3 regions of the Dyadobacter sp. HNCC25DJ186 genome follow, and region 3 is predicted to be linked to each of the others. Evidence: riboswitches for the same ligand, from Rfam matches in the RefSeq annotation. Region 3 holds a riboswitch; each other region holds the start of a gene.

Evidence for each region. Region 3 has a riboswitch for thiamine pyrophosphate ahead of thiM (hydroxyethylthiazole kinase). Riboswitches for the same ligand answer to the same signal wherever they lie in the genome.
Region 1: linked by a shared signal. The riboswitch ahead of thiS (sulfur carrier protein ThiS) and the one ahead of thiM (hydroxyethylthiazole kinase) in region 3 are both predicted to bind thiamine pyrophosphate.
Region 2: linked by a shared signal. The riboswitch ahead of AC1XUO_RS17225 (TonB-dependent receptor) and the one ahead of thiM (hydroxyethylthiazole kinase) in region 3 are both predicted to bind thiamine pyrophosphate.

The regions. Positions count from the first base shown of each region.
Region 1 covers NZ_JBXHAS010000003.1:502,039-507,213, reverse strand. The annotation lists gene thiC (phosphomethylpyrimidine synthase ThiC) at 1-1,542, opposite strand, end outside; gene thiS (sulfur carrier protein ThiS) at 1,628-1,831, opposite strand; TPP riboswitch at 1,899-1,994, opposite strand; gene AC1XUO_RS11890 (GNAT family N-acetyltransferase) at 2,136-2,639, shown strand; gene AC1XUO_RS11885 (bile acid:sodium symporter family protein) at 3,363-4,469, opposite strand; gene AC1XUO_RS11880 (RraA family protein) at 4,558-5,175, opposite strand, start outside.
Region 2 covers NZ_JBXHAS010000005.1:268,860-274,034, reverse strand. The annotation lists gene AC1XUO_RS17225 (TonB-dependent receptor) at 1-2,203, opposite strand, end outside; TPP riboswitch at 2,319-2,414, opposite strand; gene AC1XUO_RS17220 (DUF5615 family PIN-like protein) at 2,536-2,871, opposite strand; gene AC1XUO_RS17215 (DUF433 domain-containing protein) at 2,855-3,094, opposite strand; gene AC1XUO_RS17210 (DUF1801 domain-containing protein) at 3,170-3,961, opposite strand; gene AC1XUO_RS17205 (hypothetical protein) at 4,088-4,792, opposite strand; gene AC1XUO_RS17200 (glycosyl hydrolase family 18 protein) at 4,789-5,175, opposite strand, start outside.
Region 3 covers NZ_JBXHAS010000001.1:457,822-462,996, forward strand. The annotation lists gene thiD (bifunctional hydroxymethylpyrimidine kinase/phosphomethylpyrimidine kinase) at 1-710, opposite strand, end outside; gene thiE (thiamine phosphate synthase) at 711-1,322, opposite strand; gene thiM (hydroxyethylthiazole kinase) at 2,536-3,327, opposite strand; TPP riboswitch at 3,406-3,498, opposite strand; gene hxpB (hexitol phosphatase HxpB) at 3,607-4,257, shown strand; gene AC1XUO_RS01950 (sensor histidine kinase) at 4,313-5,175, shown strand, end outside.

The DNA of each region.
Region 1 (5,175 bases), on a different contig from region 3:
GATTTTATAGGTAATCACACCGTCTTTTACATCTTTTTTATTGGGTAAACCCAAGTGCTCTTTTGGTGTAACATAACAAAGCATCGCCGTTCCAAACCAGCCGATCATGGCCGCGCCGATGGCTGAGGTAATGTGGTCGTAACCGGGAGCGATATCAGTTGTTAACGGCCCTAATGTGTAGAATGGTGCTTCCTGACAATGTTCCAGTTGTTTTTCCATATTTTCCTTGATCAAATGCATCGGCACGTGACCAGGACCTTCGATAATAGTCTGGATATCATGTTTCCAAGCGATTTTTGTCAGTTCACCCAACGTTTCCAGTTCAGAGAATTGTGCTGCATCATTTGCGTCTGCGATGCAGCCCGGACGCAATCCGTCACCCAGTGAAAAGGCAACATCATAGGCTTTCATGATCTCGCAGATCTCTTCAAAATGGGTATAAAGGAAGTTTTCTTTATGATGTGCGAGACACCATTTAGCCATAATGGAGCCGCCGCGGGAAACAATTCCGGTAAGTCTTTTGGCGGTTAGTGGTATATAACGCAGCAAAACACCCGCATGGATTGTGAAATAATCCACACCTTGCTCGGCCTGTTCAATCAATGTATCCCTGAACAATTCCCAGGTCAGATCTTCGGCTTTTCCATTCACTTTTTCTAAGGCCTGATAAATTGGAACAGTACCGATCGGGACGGGAGAATTCCGGATAATCCATTCACGTGTTTCATGAATATTTTTTCCGGTTGAAAGATCCATGATCGTATCAGCGCCCCAGCGACATGCCCAAACTGCCTTTTCCACTTCTTCCTCAATACTAGAGGAAACTGCGGAATTGCCAATATTGGCGTTAATTTTAACTAGAAAATTTCGCCCGATGATCATCGGTTCACTTTCCGGATGATTGATGTTGACTGGAATTACAGCCCGTCCGGCCGCCACTTCTGAGCGTACAAATTCCGGTGTGATGAAATTTTTAGGCGTGTTGGCTCCGAAACTGTGTCCGGCATGTTGGTGACAGAGGGTATTGACTTTGCTGTTTATTTCCTTGATCTGCTCTTCAATCCGCTGGTTTTCACGAATGGCGATATATTCCATTTCAGCTGTGATAATTCCTTGTTTTGCATAATGCAATTGAGAAACGTTTTGTCCGGCCTTAGCACGGAGCGGTTTGCTGATATGTGCAAATCTTAGCGAATCCAGACTGCTGTCATTTTTTCTTTTCGTCCCATAATCAGAAGAAATTGAATCCAGTTGCTCCACATCGCCGCGTTTCATAATCCAGGAAGTTCTCAGCGGTTCCAGTCCCTTTTTTACATCAATTTCGATATTCGGATCAGTGAATGGACCGCTGGTATCATACACAGTAACCGAAGGATTTTTTTCAGTCAAACCTACTTTTCCATGCATTCTGGTATCATTTAGCGCTATTTCGCGCATGGCTACGGAGATATCATGCAGCTTGCCTTTAACATAAATTTTTGTTGATTTTGGAAAAGGCGTGCGGGTAATTACTTCTGTGTTCGGTGTTTTTTCTATTTTCATGGGTAGGTAATTTTGGCTATTAGCGATTGGCTGTTAGCTTATTGTATTATAGAATGATTTTGGATGTGATTGTCAGACCGCCTTCTCATCCGCCCTGCGTAGCTTTGATCAGGGTGATTTTATCATCGGGATTAAGGATGTGAACTGGCCATTCCCTTTTTGGAACAATGACCTGGTTGATCGCGATGGCAATTCCTTTTTTGGAATCTGCGAACAAATAGGACAAAAGCTGTTCAACTGAAAAATGTTCCGGAATTTGGGTACGTTGTTGATTAATGCTTATTTCCATTCTGAAAAACGTTTTATGAGAAAAACTTCAGGAATGGACCTTGCGAAAGATTCATTAAGATACAGCAGCAGTATCTCTTACTTTTCCCTATCGGCAGTACTAACTGCATCAGGTTCAAAGGGTATTATCTCAGTCCGCATACGGGACACCCCTAAAGTTTCCGTAAAGCTATTGGAAAAAACGGAGTTTCAAAAAAATAATATTTAATCCTGAATTTTGAAGATTGGGAAACTGTGAAAGTTTTGTTAATTATGAGGTAACTTTGAATTTGTCATATTAACACCTCAAAAAGAATCTGCTTTTAATGGATCTTATTATCAGAAATGCTGCTCCGAAGGACTTGCCGGCCATCTTGGAAATTATTAACCAAGCTATTTTAGAAACGACCGCCATTTATGATTACGAGATCAGAACTTTGGAAGAACAGACTGCCTGGTTTAACAAAATGATAGAGGATGGTATGCCGGTGATCGTGGCGGAATTTGAAAAGGAGGTAATTGGATATGGATCATATAATATTTTCCGTCCAAAAATTGGTTACAAATTCAGTGTCGAACATTCGATTTATCTAAATGACAAATCTCGTGGAATTGGGGTAGGGGGGAGGTTATTGGGAAGTTTGATCCAGCGCGCAAAAGAATCGGGTTTGCATACGATGATAGCAGGGATTGATGCTACAAATCGTGGCAGTATTAAATTTCACGAAAAATATGGATTTGTTGAAAAGGGCTATTTGCGGGAAGTGGGTTATAAATTCGATCAATGGTTAGATCTCGTATTCATGCAGTTAATTCTGAAAGAGGACTAGACAAGCCCTGAAAGGGCGACATATCTTAGAATCGGGCATCGCCCGATTGATTCGGGATGTTGGAATTGATCCGCGCGCAAACCGGCGATGTATAATCACGATGACATCGGGCGATGTATAATCACGATGACATAGGTCAATGAATTATCACAATGGCATAGGTCAATGAATTACCACAATGGCATAGGGCAATGTATTATCACGATGACATAGGGCAATGTATTATCACGACGCCATCGGGCAATGGATAATCAACAATGTCAACCGGCAATGTATAATCACGATGACATAGGGCAATGTATTATCGCGACGCCATCGGGCAATGGATAATCAACAATGTCAACCGGCAATGTATAATCACGATGACATCTGGCGATGTATAATCACGACGCCATCGGGCAATGGATAATCAACAATGTCAACCGGCAATGTATAATCACGATGACATCTGGCGATGGATAATCACGACGCCATCGGGCAATGGATAACCAACGACGCTAACTGGCAATGTATAATCACGATGACATCGGGCAATGGATAACCAACGACGCTAACTGGCAATGTATAATCACGAAGCCATCGGGCAATGGATAACTTACGATGCTAACCGGCGATGTATAACCACGATCGCATAGGGCGATGTATAACCCACGGCACCATCGGGCGATGCCCGATGTTAAGTTATGGCACCCTTTCAGGGCTAGGACGCCATAACAAAAATTTCTAGTGTGCCCTTCCGGTTTCCACATAAGTTTCCTCATCCCCAGTAGGTTTTCTATGCCAGTAGGAAGCAAGTATTGAACCAGTAATATTCATCAATGGCCCAAAGACAGCCGGGGCCAATCCGACAGTCGCCATTTTCCCCATTTCCTTGGCAATTCCTGACGCCAGACCACCATTTTGCATACCCACCTCGATTGCAATCGTACGGCAGTCACGTTCATTCATTTTGAATAATTTGCCTGAGAAATAGCCAAGTGTATATCCTAAAAGATTGTGAATTAATACCAACCCGATCAATGCCGGTCCAATTGTTAAAAGACTATCTCGACCTGCTGCAGTGATGATCACAATAATAAATGCAATTCCCGACATTGAAACCAAAGGCATCGCATCGTCCAGCCATTTTGCTTTTCCACTGAATAATTTATTGAAAATTAATCCCGCGCCGATCGGGATGATCACCATTTTGACGATGTCCCACATCATGTGCAGCATATCAATTTGAATAAACGCCCCGGCATAAAGTTTCATTAACATCGGTGTCATCAACGGCGCCAGCATGGTTGAAACAGCTGTAATGGTGATCGAAAGTGCCAGGTTTGCTTTGGCCAGATATGAAATAACATTGGAAGCCATACCGTTTGGCGAACATCCGATCAGGATGATACCTGCTGCAATTTCAGCTGGAAAACCACTTACGCTCGCAAGTGTAAATCCAAGAAGCGGCATAATGATGAAGTGACTAACTACGCCGATAAAAACCCCTCTCGGCATTTTAACAACACCTACAAAATCATCAAAACTCATCGAAGTTCCCATACCAAACATGATGATCTGGATGAGCGGCGTGATCAGTATGGCAAACTTGAAACCATTAAATTCCTGAAAGTATTGCGGATAATACAAGGCAGTGGTTACCGCCGCAAAAATAATAGTAGTGTAAGTAAATCCTTTCAGAGATTCCGAACCTCTGAAACTAATGGCCAGAGCTAGAAAAAATACTATGAAAAACGGGCCGGCCTGATCAAGATTTCCTGATACGGCAAAATAAATTGCAACGACCAGACACAAAATAGCAATACCAGAAAGAAGCTTATAAATGTTCATAAAAATGTATTAATTATGCAATTTTAAAATTGGCGCATTTTAAGGAAGAAAACAGAAAATAAGTACTTTATGATTTCTTCCTTCGGTATTACCAGGTTCGTTTCTTCATGTATTCGTCAAGATCAGAACGCTTCATCGGAATTTCCTTTGGATTTTTATCCAGCCATTTCAGGAAGTCTTCTTTCAGTTTATCCGACCATTGGCTATCGATCTGCCCAGGCGTATATTTTCCTTCTTTCAGCATCAAAATTCCGAACTTATCTCTTAAGGCGATAAATTCGGCTGTCATAACCACTTTTTCTGCTAAATGTGCAGGAATAAATATAACGCCCTCTCTTTTAGCTAAAACCAGATCTCCGGGAAGCACGATCGCGCGACCAATACGTATGGGCGTATTTAACCCGGTTAGTACCACATCTTTCAGATAGGAAGGATCCCAGTCGCGCACGAAAGCATTAAAACCTTCTATTTTTGACAATCCTTCGAGGTCGCGGGAAGATGCGTCGAAGATGACGCCATTACCGGTTTTTGCAAAAATGGAGTTGCCAAGGTTATCACCGATCAAAGTCCCCTGTGCAATTTTTCCAAACCCGTCAGCTACGTAAACATCGCCCTTTGAAAGCTGGTCGATAGGCCAGGAATTGGTATTTCCAATGCGGCCATTTTTGGCACCGCGTTCCTTGATATTTTTCTCAATGTCTGGCCG
Region 2 (5,175 bases), on a different contig from region 3:
ATTGTTTTCCAACATATTTTGTAAGCAGTGCAAATTCCAGATTTTTTTGTGGACTGTATGTAAACTGGCTTCCTGCGATCACGTTCGGAGAAAAGGAAATGTCAGATTTTCCATGATTGACCAAGTCATAATCACCGCTGTCGTAGTTGACAATATATTCCGTAAAATCAGAAATTTTATTCTGGCTGAATGTTGCGTTGGCATTCCATTTGAATCTGGAATTGAAGGCAATCGCGCCTTCAAGCTCAATGCCGGTTCGATAGCTTTTTGGCACATTGACACGAATCGGATTACCAACGTCATTGATCTGCCCTGTCAGCACCAGCTGGTTTTTATAATGCATCAGGTAATAATTGGCGGAAATTCCATAAATCCCTTTTTGCATACGGAAACCTGCTTCAACATTATTCAGTCGCTCGCTTTTCGGGAAAAGCCGGGTGGTTGAGGCGGTGAAATCATCACGGTTTGGCTCTTTGTTACCGACACTATACGATGCATAAACAGAACTTTGCGGAGCAATTTGGTAGGTTATTCCGGCTTTCGGATTGACAAACGAAAATGATTGGTCAAAGGCAAAGGTAATCAGATCATTATCCATTCCATCTATCTTATGACTTAGTCTGCGATATTGAAGATCCCCGAATGCATTCAGTTTTTCTGTAAACTGGTAGTATAGTTTTCCATAAATATTAAAATCCTGCTTGATCCCTTTGTTAAAATAGTAACGCTGCTCATTTTCAGTATTTCCCGCATTTCTTGCCCAGATAATTTCTCCGTAATGATCGCCGTCGTAATAGTTATATCCCCCGCCCACACTGGCTGTCAATTTTTTGAAGCTGTTGTAATCCAGGGAAAATGTTGATCCGTAGAAATAATTATCCAGCCATCTGCGGCGGATAAGGTCAGTTCCTGAAATCGTATCATTTCCGGAAATTAGATTAGGCAGATTGTAACTGCTGAATTGGTCATTCTTGCGATACTGCTCATAATAGCCCAAACCACGAACAAGAAATCCGTTCAGGTTTAATGTCAGATTATTGTTCAACGTATGCGAGGTAACAACCTGATAATGATCCTGACGATAATTGTCAACCTCATTTTTATAAGTGTAAGAATTGAAAGTCCGGTCGTTAGCATTCAGCAAATTTTGGGCATCTTTTTCATCGAGTCCGTTGCGGTCAATGTAAGCTAAAATTCCTTCACGGTCGCCGCGCAGTTTAGCTTCGGGAACTCCGTTCCATGATTGATAAGTTTTTTCTTTTCCTGAAAATACATTGACACGAACAAAGCTTTTTTTACCAAAATATGCACCTGATAAGTAATAGGAATGAAGTTCTGAAGATGCGCGGTCAACATATCCATCAGATGAAACACGCGACAAACGGGCATCAAAAGTGAATTTATCTTTTACCAGACCACTCCCGATTTTAAACGTATTTTTGAAGGTATTAAAAGAACCGTAAGAATTGTTGAGCTCGGCATAAGCCTCTTTGCGAAACTGGTTTGTGCTGATGTTCACGGTCGCGCCGAAAGCCCCGGCACCATTGGTGGAAGTTCCAACACCGCGCTGAATCTGAATACTACTAACCGAAGAAGCAAAATCCGGCATATTGACCCAGAAAACACCCTGACTTTCAGCATCGTTATAAGGAATTCCATTGACAGTCACATTGATCCTGGTGGCATCCGTGCCACGAATTCGGATTCCTGTGTAACCCACACCGCCGCCGGCGTCACTTGTGCTTACAAGCGAAGGCGTAAAATTCAGGAGTACGGGAAGGTCTTGTCCGAGATTCTGCTTGTTAAGTGCTTCGGCGCTGACATTGGTATATGCCATGCCCGTTTTGTCATTAACCCGGGTTGCGTTCACAATGACTTCATCTGCCTGAAAAGTATTTTTTTGCAGTTTTATTTCAAGCGATTTTTCTGTGGGTGCGTTGGTTGCGTCAAGTTTGACTGACTGATATCCAACATAGGATATTTCCAGTGAAGTAATGTTGTCCGAGATATTCCGGAGCGTAAATCTACCGTTGGCATCCGTTGTAGTTCCCCTGATATCACCAGCCTTAACGGTTGCTCCGGGTAATGGTTTTCCATCTTCCTGATCGGTGATCTGACCAGTTAATGTTTTTTGAGCATAAACAGATAGGCTCAGTAAAGTGCTGATAACGAGTGTTAAAAGACAGGTCGTAACTTTTCGCATTGCGATCAATAATTGTTACGAACAGGCAGGGGCCACCTATCCTTTGGTTCAATAAATATGGTTATTCGATACAGCTTATCAGGTAGTTTTGAAAATTATGAAATTTCCGCTGGTCCTGAGTTTAGCTTTCTCTTCCTACGCCGGCATTATCCGGATCAGGTAATATGGGTATGATCTCAGCCCGTTAGGTAGGGCACCCCTATGAGATTATGCTGCAAAGATATGGATAATGGTGTGTGGAAGCAAGAGTAACCGTATTATCCAAAACAATTACCGAGTTATTTTTTTAGTCACAACCGAGTATTGGATTAGAAAATACCCTCCAATATTTTCTAATCCTGATTCATGGAAATCACAATTGGTCCGGCAGACAGCGTATTCATATGAAACAGTTTTCTAATTCTGGGAGAGAGTTTCGTCAATTCAGCATAGGTATTTATTTCTGCGTTTAAGACAATTACCGAAATTGTGTATTTACTGAAATCTTGCTGGTGTTGTAAGTTTTTATCAAAAGTGAGGAGAATATTAATATTATTTTTGAGCATTAGCTTTAATAACTCCCCATTTTTTACACCACTCCATCCCATATCTCTTACGGTGAAAACTTCATATTCAGAAAAGTCAAGCTTTAATCGCTTAGGCAAATTTTTATCAAGCAACAGTCGCATAAAGTTGCTCTATATTTTTCGATGTTAACAATTTATTCGCAGCTTCCAGAACAGAAACAGCCTGTTGTCTCGTGACTGTCGGAAAATCATCCAGAAAATCGTCAAGGGAAATACCTGCCTCTAAATGATCGAACAGAGTTTCGACAGGCACACGAGTTCCTTTGAAGACGGGCTGCCCACCCAAGATTTCCTGATTCGTAGTAATAAGTGTTTTAATATCCATAACTAAATTTACTTATTATTTTACAATGTGCAAGCTATTGTTTATCAACGAATTACAATGTACGGCTAATTCTTGTCATTTCTCAACTAACGCCAACCACGATATCAAAACGTCCTGCAATATTTTCTCCTTGACTCTGACATCTTCCAGATCTATAAATACAACCGTCCTTCTGCCGTCCTTATAATCACCTTCCAAAAATCCTTCCGTATCATTAACCTTGGCGCCACTTGGAAAGACCAGCATAACTCTTCCCTTATGAAGGTTCATCACGACGATATCGCGTTTATATTCTTTAGCATCAAACGGCTTCATTTCTCCGGAATAGTAAAAACTCGGATTATTCCATTTGATTTGTTCGGCGATTTCTTTGTCAGTACTCAAAATAATTTCCCTGATCGTTTCTACGACACCGCGTAGTTCAGGATCAAGCTTTTTTATATGCTCACTTACTTGTTCAGAATCAGAAAGTTTAATCGCTTTTGCAGTTGATGCTTTTTTCGGTTTGACGGTAGGCTTTTCAAGATTTTTCTCGATCCTGTATTTTGTGATTTTAGCGATCAAATCAATTGGAAGCGGTTTGTCCAAAGGAAATTGAACACCGCCTTTCGAGCCTTTGTAGCCGGATAGTGCTTCTTTAAATTCTTCCAATCCTTGTGGTGCGGGATAAAAGCCGATATGATTTTTATAGGCAGCATAATGAACCAGATTGCCGTTTAAGGTCAGAGTCGGCATACCGTAACCTATTTTCTCTTCTGCATCCGGCGCCGCTTCACGGATCGCCTTCCGCATTTGTTTCAGCAATTTTTGGGTTTCCGGAGGAAAACCGGCAATGTATTGATCGACTTCGGGATTATTTTTTTTCATGATTACCAGAATGTCTAAAATCCAAAACCTTGATATTGATGTATAATCTTAAAAATAATCTTAATATTTTGATTTATAGGACAATATAAAAGTTGGTGTGCACTTTTTTAGTTATTAAAAATTCAATTATTGCACTTTATTCAAAACTTTCGCCGGTTGCCTCTCCGCAATTTTTTTGTTTTTCTCTTTTAAATAAATATACGTTTTGTGACCAGCAACTGTGTTATCCAGTTTTTCAAACAGACCTTTATCCTGAAAAGCATACCAGTTTATTTTCAATAGATAGAGGCTGACGTAGGAAGCCGGATTTTCCGTTATAAACGCACCGGTTTTTTGAATCAGGTCTTCTTTTTCCAATGCCTGTTTATCAACCCAATAATTCAGGCTATCCGCATTCTTGTCTTTTCGGGCCAGTTTTTCCCCCTGCGCGTAACTTTTGATACGATCATCAGAAGGTTTTTGAATATCGATTACAAACCTTTGCCATTCCATTGTGCTTTTTGAATTCGATACCACAGATCTTGATACGTCGTTCGTATCGAGCTGAATGCGTACTCCTTGTTCCAGAAAGAAAAACAGCGATCCCTTTATCTGTGAAATGTGAAGCTGGTATAAGTCCGGAACCAGATCATTGTCGATATCAAGATTAAAAATATCTGAATGTAATTTTATAGAATGCACAATGGCGGCAAATCCTTTCTCTCTTGTTAAAAGTACGGCTTTGCGGCCTTTTAATTCCTTAGGTGCGAGTATCTGGAATTTTACTTTTTGAGAGAATGAAAAGTTCGCAGTGAAGAGGAACAGTAGGAGCAGGATTGAAAATTTAATCATTTTGCATGGATTACAGCATGAATATTTCCTAATAATGACCGTTCACCGGCAGTATCCTGCAATAGCTGCCAGATCATAATGCCACCTGATTTTTCCAGTGCCAGCGATGTTTTTTTTCTGATGGTCGGTATGCCGTTATAATACAAATTCCCGCCGTTTAAACTAAATTCATCAACGTTGATTTTATCAGGATATTGGAGAATCAGGTTTTTCCAGGAAATACTTTCAGGCGCACTTCCGCCAAAGCCATATCCATAAAACGGAACACCGAGGCTTAGTTTTTCTTTGGGAATACCACGTGTCTTCGTCCAGTATTCCAGATCTTCAACTGCCATTTCATAAGGCGCATGCGGACCGGGTCTTGAAAGGTTCCACGGCCCGGT
Region 3 (5,175 bases):
GCCAGCAGGATTGAATCAGACAGCGTATTGCCAAGCGCAGCATAGGTAGCGATCGCGGAAGAAAGTGTACAACCTGTTCCATGGACATTTTTACTTTCGATGTATTCACTTTCAAAAATCCGTGAATCACCATTTTTTTGCAGGAATACATCGAAAAGTTTGGGAGCAATCAAATGTCCGCCTTTCAACAGTACGCCCTGGCAACCGCGGCTGACCATTTCCTTACATGCCTCAATCATTTCATCAACGTTTGTGATTTTATGACCTGCAAGAATCTGCGCTTCATCCAGATTTGGCGTAATGACCGTAGCCCGTGGAAATAATTCCTTCCAAAGCACCGCTATCGTCTCATCCTGAATCAATTTTGCTCCACTAGTGGAAACCATTACAGGATCAAAAACGACAAATTCTGGTTGAAAACGATCGAGTACTTCCGCGATGATCTGCGCAACTTCGATGGTATTGATCATGCCAATTTTCACTGCGTCCACTTTTATATCTTCAAAAACTGCTTCCAACTGGCTTTTCAGGAAAGCAGGAGGAACAGCATGAATCCCGCGCACGCCCAAAGTATTTTGCGCCGTAAGCGCGGTGATCGCTGAAGCACCATAAGCGCCCAAAGCAGCAATTGTTTTTAAATCTGCCTGAATTCCGGCACCTCCACCGCTATCGGATCCGGCGATGGTTAACACGGTTGGATATCTTTTCATTTACCTGATGATTAAAGACTTTAAATATTTCGCTGCCTGAAAGGGTGATTCTGCACTGCAAATAGCTGAAATCACTGATATACCTTCGGCACCGTTTTTTATAACTTCGGTCGTATTTGTTGCATTCAACCCGCCAATCACGACGAGCGGATGTTTGCTATTTGCTTTCACCCATTTCAAACCTTCCATACCCCATGGCTCAGCATGATCTGATTTTGAATTTGTTGCATACAATGGACTTACTGCGAGATAGGTCAGATCCATATTTTCCGCTTCGAAAACATCTTCCCTTTTTTCCGCAGAAAGTCCGATGATTTTTCCGGGTGGCATCAGGTTTTTAAGTCTAGTATAAGGCATGTCACTTTGCCCGACATGAACGCCATCGGCATCGGAGGCAAGTGCTACATCAACACGATCATTAATAATCAAAGGAACGTTGAAAGGCGCAAGTAATTCCTTCATTCGCATGGCTCTGTCGATAAATGCTCTTGTTCCCAAAGATTTTTCACGAAGCTGGACAATCGTGACGCCACCCTTTACAGCTTCTTCAACGACCCAGAAAATATCTCTTCCCAGACAGGCAGATTCATCCGTTACAAGGTATAGTTGCATTTTTTGTTTTTAACTTTTTGAATATTTGTTGGTAGATATTCCATCGATATGGATCAAGTTATGTCACCCCTTCGGGGTTTGGTCAAGAATCGTCGTCCTGGTTTGCTATAATAATTTCATCCCTTCGGGATTGTTAAAAAATATGTTTGGACACATATCAAGGTTACGTTTAAAAATTCGCGTTTTTCATCTAGCCCAATGACATTCGAAATTTTTCGACCTGATAAAAATCCCGAAGGGATGAAAATATTATAGCAAAGGCCCATTTGATGAAAACCATAACCCCGAAGGGGTGACAGAACATTTGCGAAAAAATTTCATTAATCACTAAACAACCGCCAAACGATTTAATTCCTGCATCGTAATAGCTGCCAGCTATCAAGAAAGCGAACTTAAAACAAACTTGGGATCTGCGATTTTTAACCGTCATCCTGATCTTTCTTTAATAATTTCTTCCTTTCGGGATTGTTAAACATGTCAGAATAATTCGATTGATATGGATGAATTTTGTCACCCCTTCGGGGTTTCGCCTAGAACCGTCATCCTGTTTTCTATAATAATTTCATCCCTTCGGGATTTTTAAGTAATTTATTGGGTCGCACTTATGCGATGTATTTTGAATTTCCCGTTTTTGATTTAATTCGCTGACTTCCAAAATTTTCGACATGATAAAAATCCCGAAGGGATGAAAATATTATAGCAAAGGCCCATTTGATGAAAACCAAAACCCCGAAGGGGTGACAGAACTTTTGCGAAAAAATTTCATTAATCACTAAACAACCGCCAAACGATTTAATTCCTGCATCGTAATAGCTGCCAGCCATCAAGAAAGCGAACTTAAAACAAACTTGGGATCTGCGATTTTTAACCGTCATCCTGATCTTTTTTTCATAATATCAAACTTCGGGATTGTTAAAAATGTCAGAATAATTTGATTGATATGGATGAATTTTGTCACCCCTTCGGGGTTTCGCCTAGAACCGTCATCCTGTTTTCTATAATAATTTCATCCCTTCGGGATTTTTAAGTAATTTCTTTGGCCGCACTTATGCGATGTATTTTGAATTTCCCGTTTTTGATTTAATGCGCTGACTTCCAAAATTTTCGACCTGATAAAAATCCCGAAGGGATGACATTATTATAGCAAAGGTCCCTTTGATGAAAACCAAAACCCCGAAGGGGTGACAGAACATTTGCGAAAAAATTTCATTAATCACTTAACAACCGCCAAACGATCCAATTCCTCAGCCGTGACAGCTGACAGCGCATCCAAAAATGCAATCTGAAACGAACCTGGAAGCTGCGATTTCTCAAATGCTTTTTCACCACAAACACCCATGGTCACCGCCGCCGAAATTGCCGCTTCAAAAACATCTGGCTGAATGGCACAAAAAGCACCGGCAACAGCTGAGGCTGAACAACCCATGCCCGTAACCCTGGTCATTAAAGGAACACCATTTTCTACATAGACAACTTTTTCTCCGCTGACGATAATATCCGTGGCACCGGATACACTTACCACACACCCGAATTTCTTACTTAGTGACTTTGCAGCCTCCAGACCGTCCGTTGAACTTGAAGTACTGTCAACGCCTTTTGTCTGACCATTGGCGCCCGCCAGCGCGAGAATTTCCGATCCGTTTCCACGGATCAGCGTAGGTGACGCCAGGTTCAATAATTCAGATAAAACGGAATTCCGGTAAGGTGTCGCCCCTGCCCCAACCGGATCCAGAATTATTGGTTTTCCTGATTTTTTGGCAGCGATCATGGCCTTCTTCATTCCTTCCACCCATAGCGGGGAAAGTGTTCCAATATTCACGACCAAAGCTCCTGCAATCCCAACCATATCTTCAACTTCTTCAACCGCATGCGCCATAACCGGCGAAGCACCGACGGCGAGAAGTGCGTTGGCAGTAAAATTCATCACGACAAAATTGGTGATGTTATGAACGAGAGGCGATATCGCTCTGAGTTCTGTCAAATTTGATGCTATTTTGGAATTCATCTTATCGGGATTTGATAATAAACAAATCGAATTGGCGCCAGGCAGCGGATTCCCGAAAAGAGATAACAGAAAATAAAATTCTGTATAAACGCTTTTTCCTACGACAGTATGAACTGTTTCAGGTTCAAAGGGTATTTCTCAGTCCAAATTGGGACACCCCTAAAGCCATTCTTAATTACGAATGTAGTAGTTTTGATTATGATTAAAAACAGAAAGTCCTTTTATTAGCTACTTTCTTCGATCTTACTAACTCATATTTACAATTTCTATTTCTTTAAAATGATTAAAGCGGCGATATTTGACATGGACGGATTGCTTATTGATTCAGAACCGATCTGGACAGAGGCAGCCACAGAAGTGATGCAAAAGGTAAACTTCCAGCTGACCCATGATCTGAAACTTCAAACCACAGGCTTATCCATAAAATTATTTCTTGAATTCTGTTACCGTATCCAACCCTGGAACACACCCAGCAGGGATGAACTAGAGCATGAAATTTTAACGATTGCGACAAGAAATATTATCGCGCACGCTCAGCCGATGCCAGGTGCACTGGCACTGGTAAAAAGCCTGCATGATCAAAAATTGAAACTTGCAGTTGCTTCCGCATCACCTATGGAGCTGATAGAAGCGGTTCTAAGACGTCTAGAAATTGTAGATTGTTTTGAAACCTGGCATTCTGGCGAGCTTGAACAGCATACCAAGCCCCATCCGGCCGTTTATATAACCACAGCTGCCAAACTTGGAATTCCACCGCATGAATGTATGGCTTTTGAAGATTCTTTCACAGGTTTGCGTTCTGCACATGCGGCTAAAATGATCACCATCTGCGTTCCAAATGCCGAGGTTTACGATGATCCGAAATTTGATCTGGCACATTACAAAATCAGGTCACTCGAGGAATTTAATATTCTTTCTGTTGGTGTTTGATGTTTGATCATAAAAGCGATCTTAGCTAAATTAACTTTCCCTAAAACCCTCCAAAATGACCGGTTTACGCCATTTCAGCATCATGATCGCCGTGAGGATTACCGTTATTATCCTCACGATTATCGGTCTGTTCTGGCTTACGAACTACCATACCAATGTAGGTTTGATATGTATTCTCGGATCCATTATTGTCTTCGCCCAGGCAGCATCGCTATATAATTATGTTACCAAGGTTAACAGAAAACTTATCTATTTTCTGGAATCTGTACGCTATTCTGATTTCACGATTAATTTTCGTGCAGACAATACCATGGGCGCTACTTTTCGGGAACTTAACCAGCAGTTCAACGAAGTTTTACAGGCTTTCCGACAGGCACGGGCAGAGAAAGAAGCGAGTCTGCAATATCTGAATACGATTGTCCAGCATATCGGGACCGGTCTTATCACTTTCGATGGGACAGGCCAGGTTAACATCATCAACAGCGCAGCGCTGAGGATGCTGGGGATTTATCGTCTTCATAATTTGAGCGAACTGGAAGAAAAACATCCGAGATTATACGAACTTTTATCAGATCTGAATTCCGGAGTCCGCGAATTATACCGCACACCATCTGACCAGCCGCTTGCGCTGCAAGGTGCTGCCATTCAGATGCATGGAAAATGGGTTCGTATTGTGGTTTTACAAAATATTCAAACAGAACTTCAACAGCAGGAAGTTGAATCCTGGCAAAATCTGACGCGTGTGCTGCGGCATGAGATCATGAATTCCATGACACCGATCGTCTCCTTAGTCGGGACTATGCGTCTGATTGTCAACGAAGATATAGAAAAAAGCACAACCAATCAGGAAGCTGTCGGGGATTTGAAGGAAGCCCTGCAAACATTGGAAAAAAGAAGTAAAGGTATGATGCAGTTCGT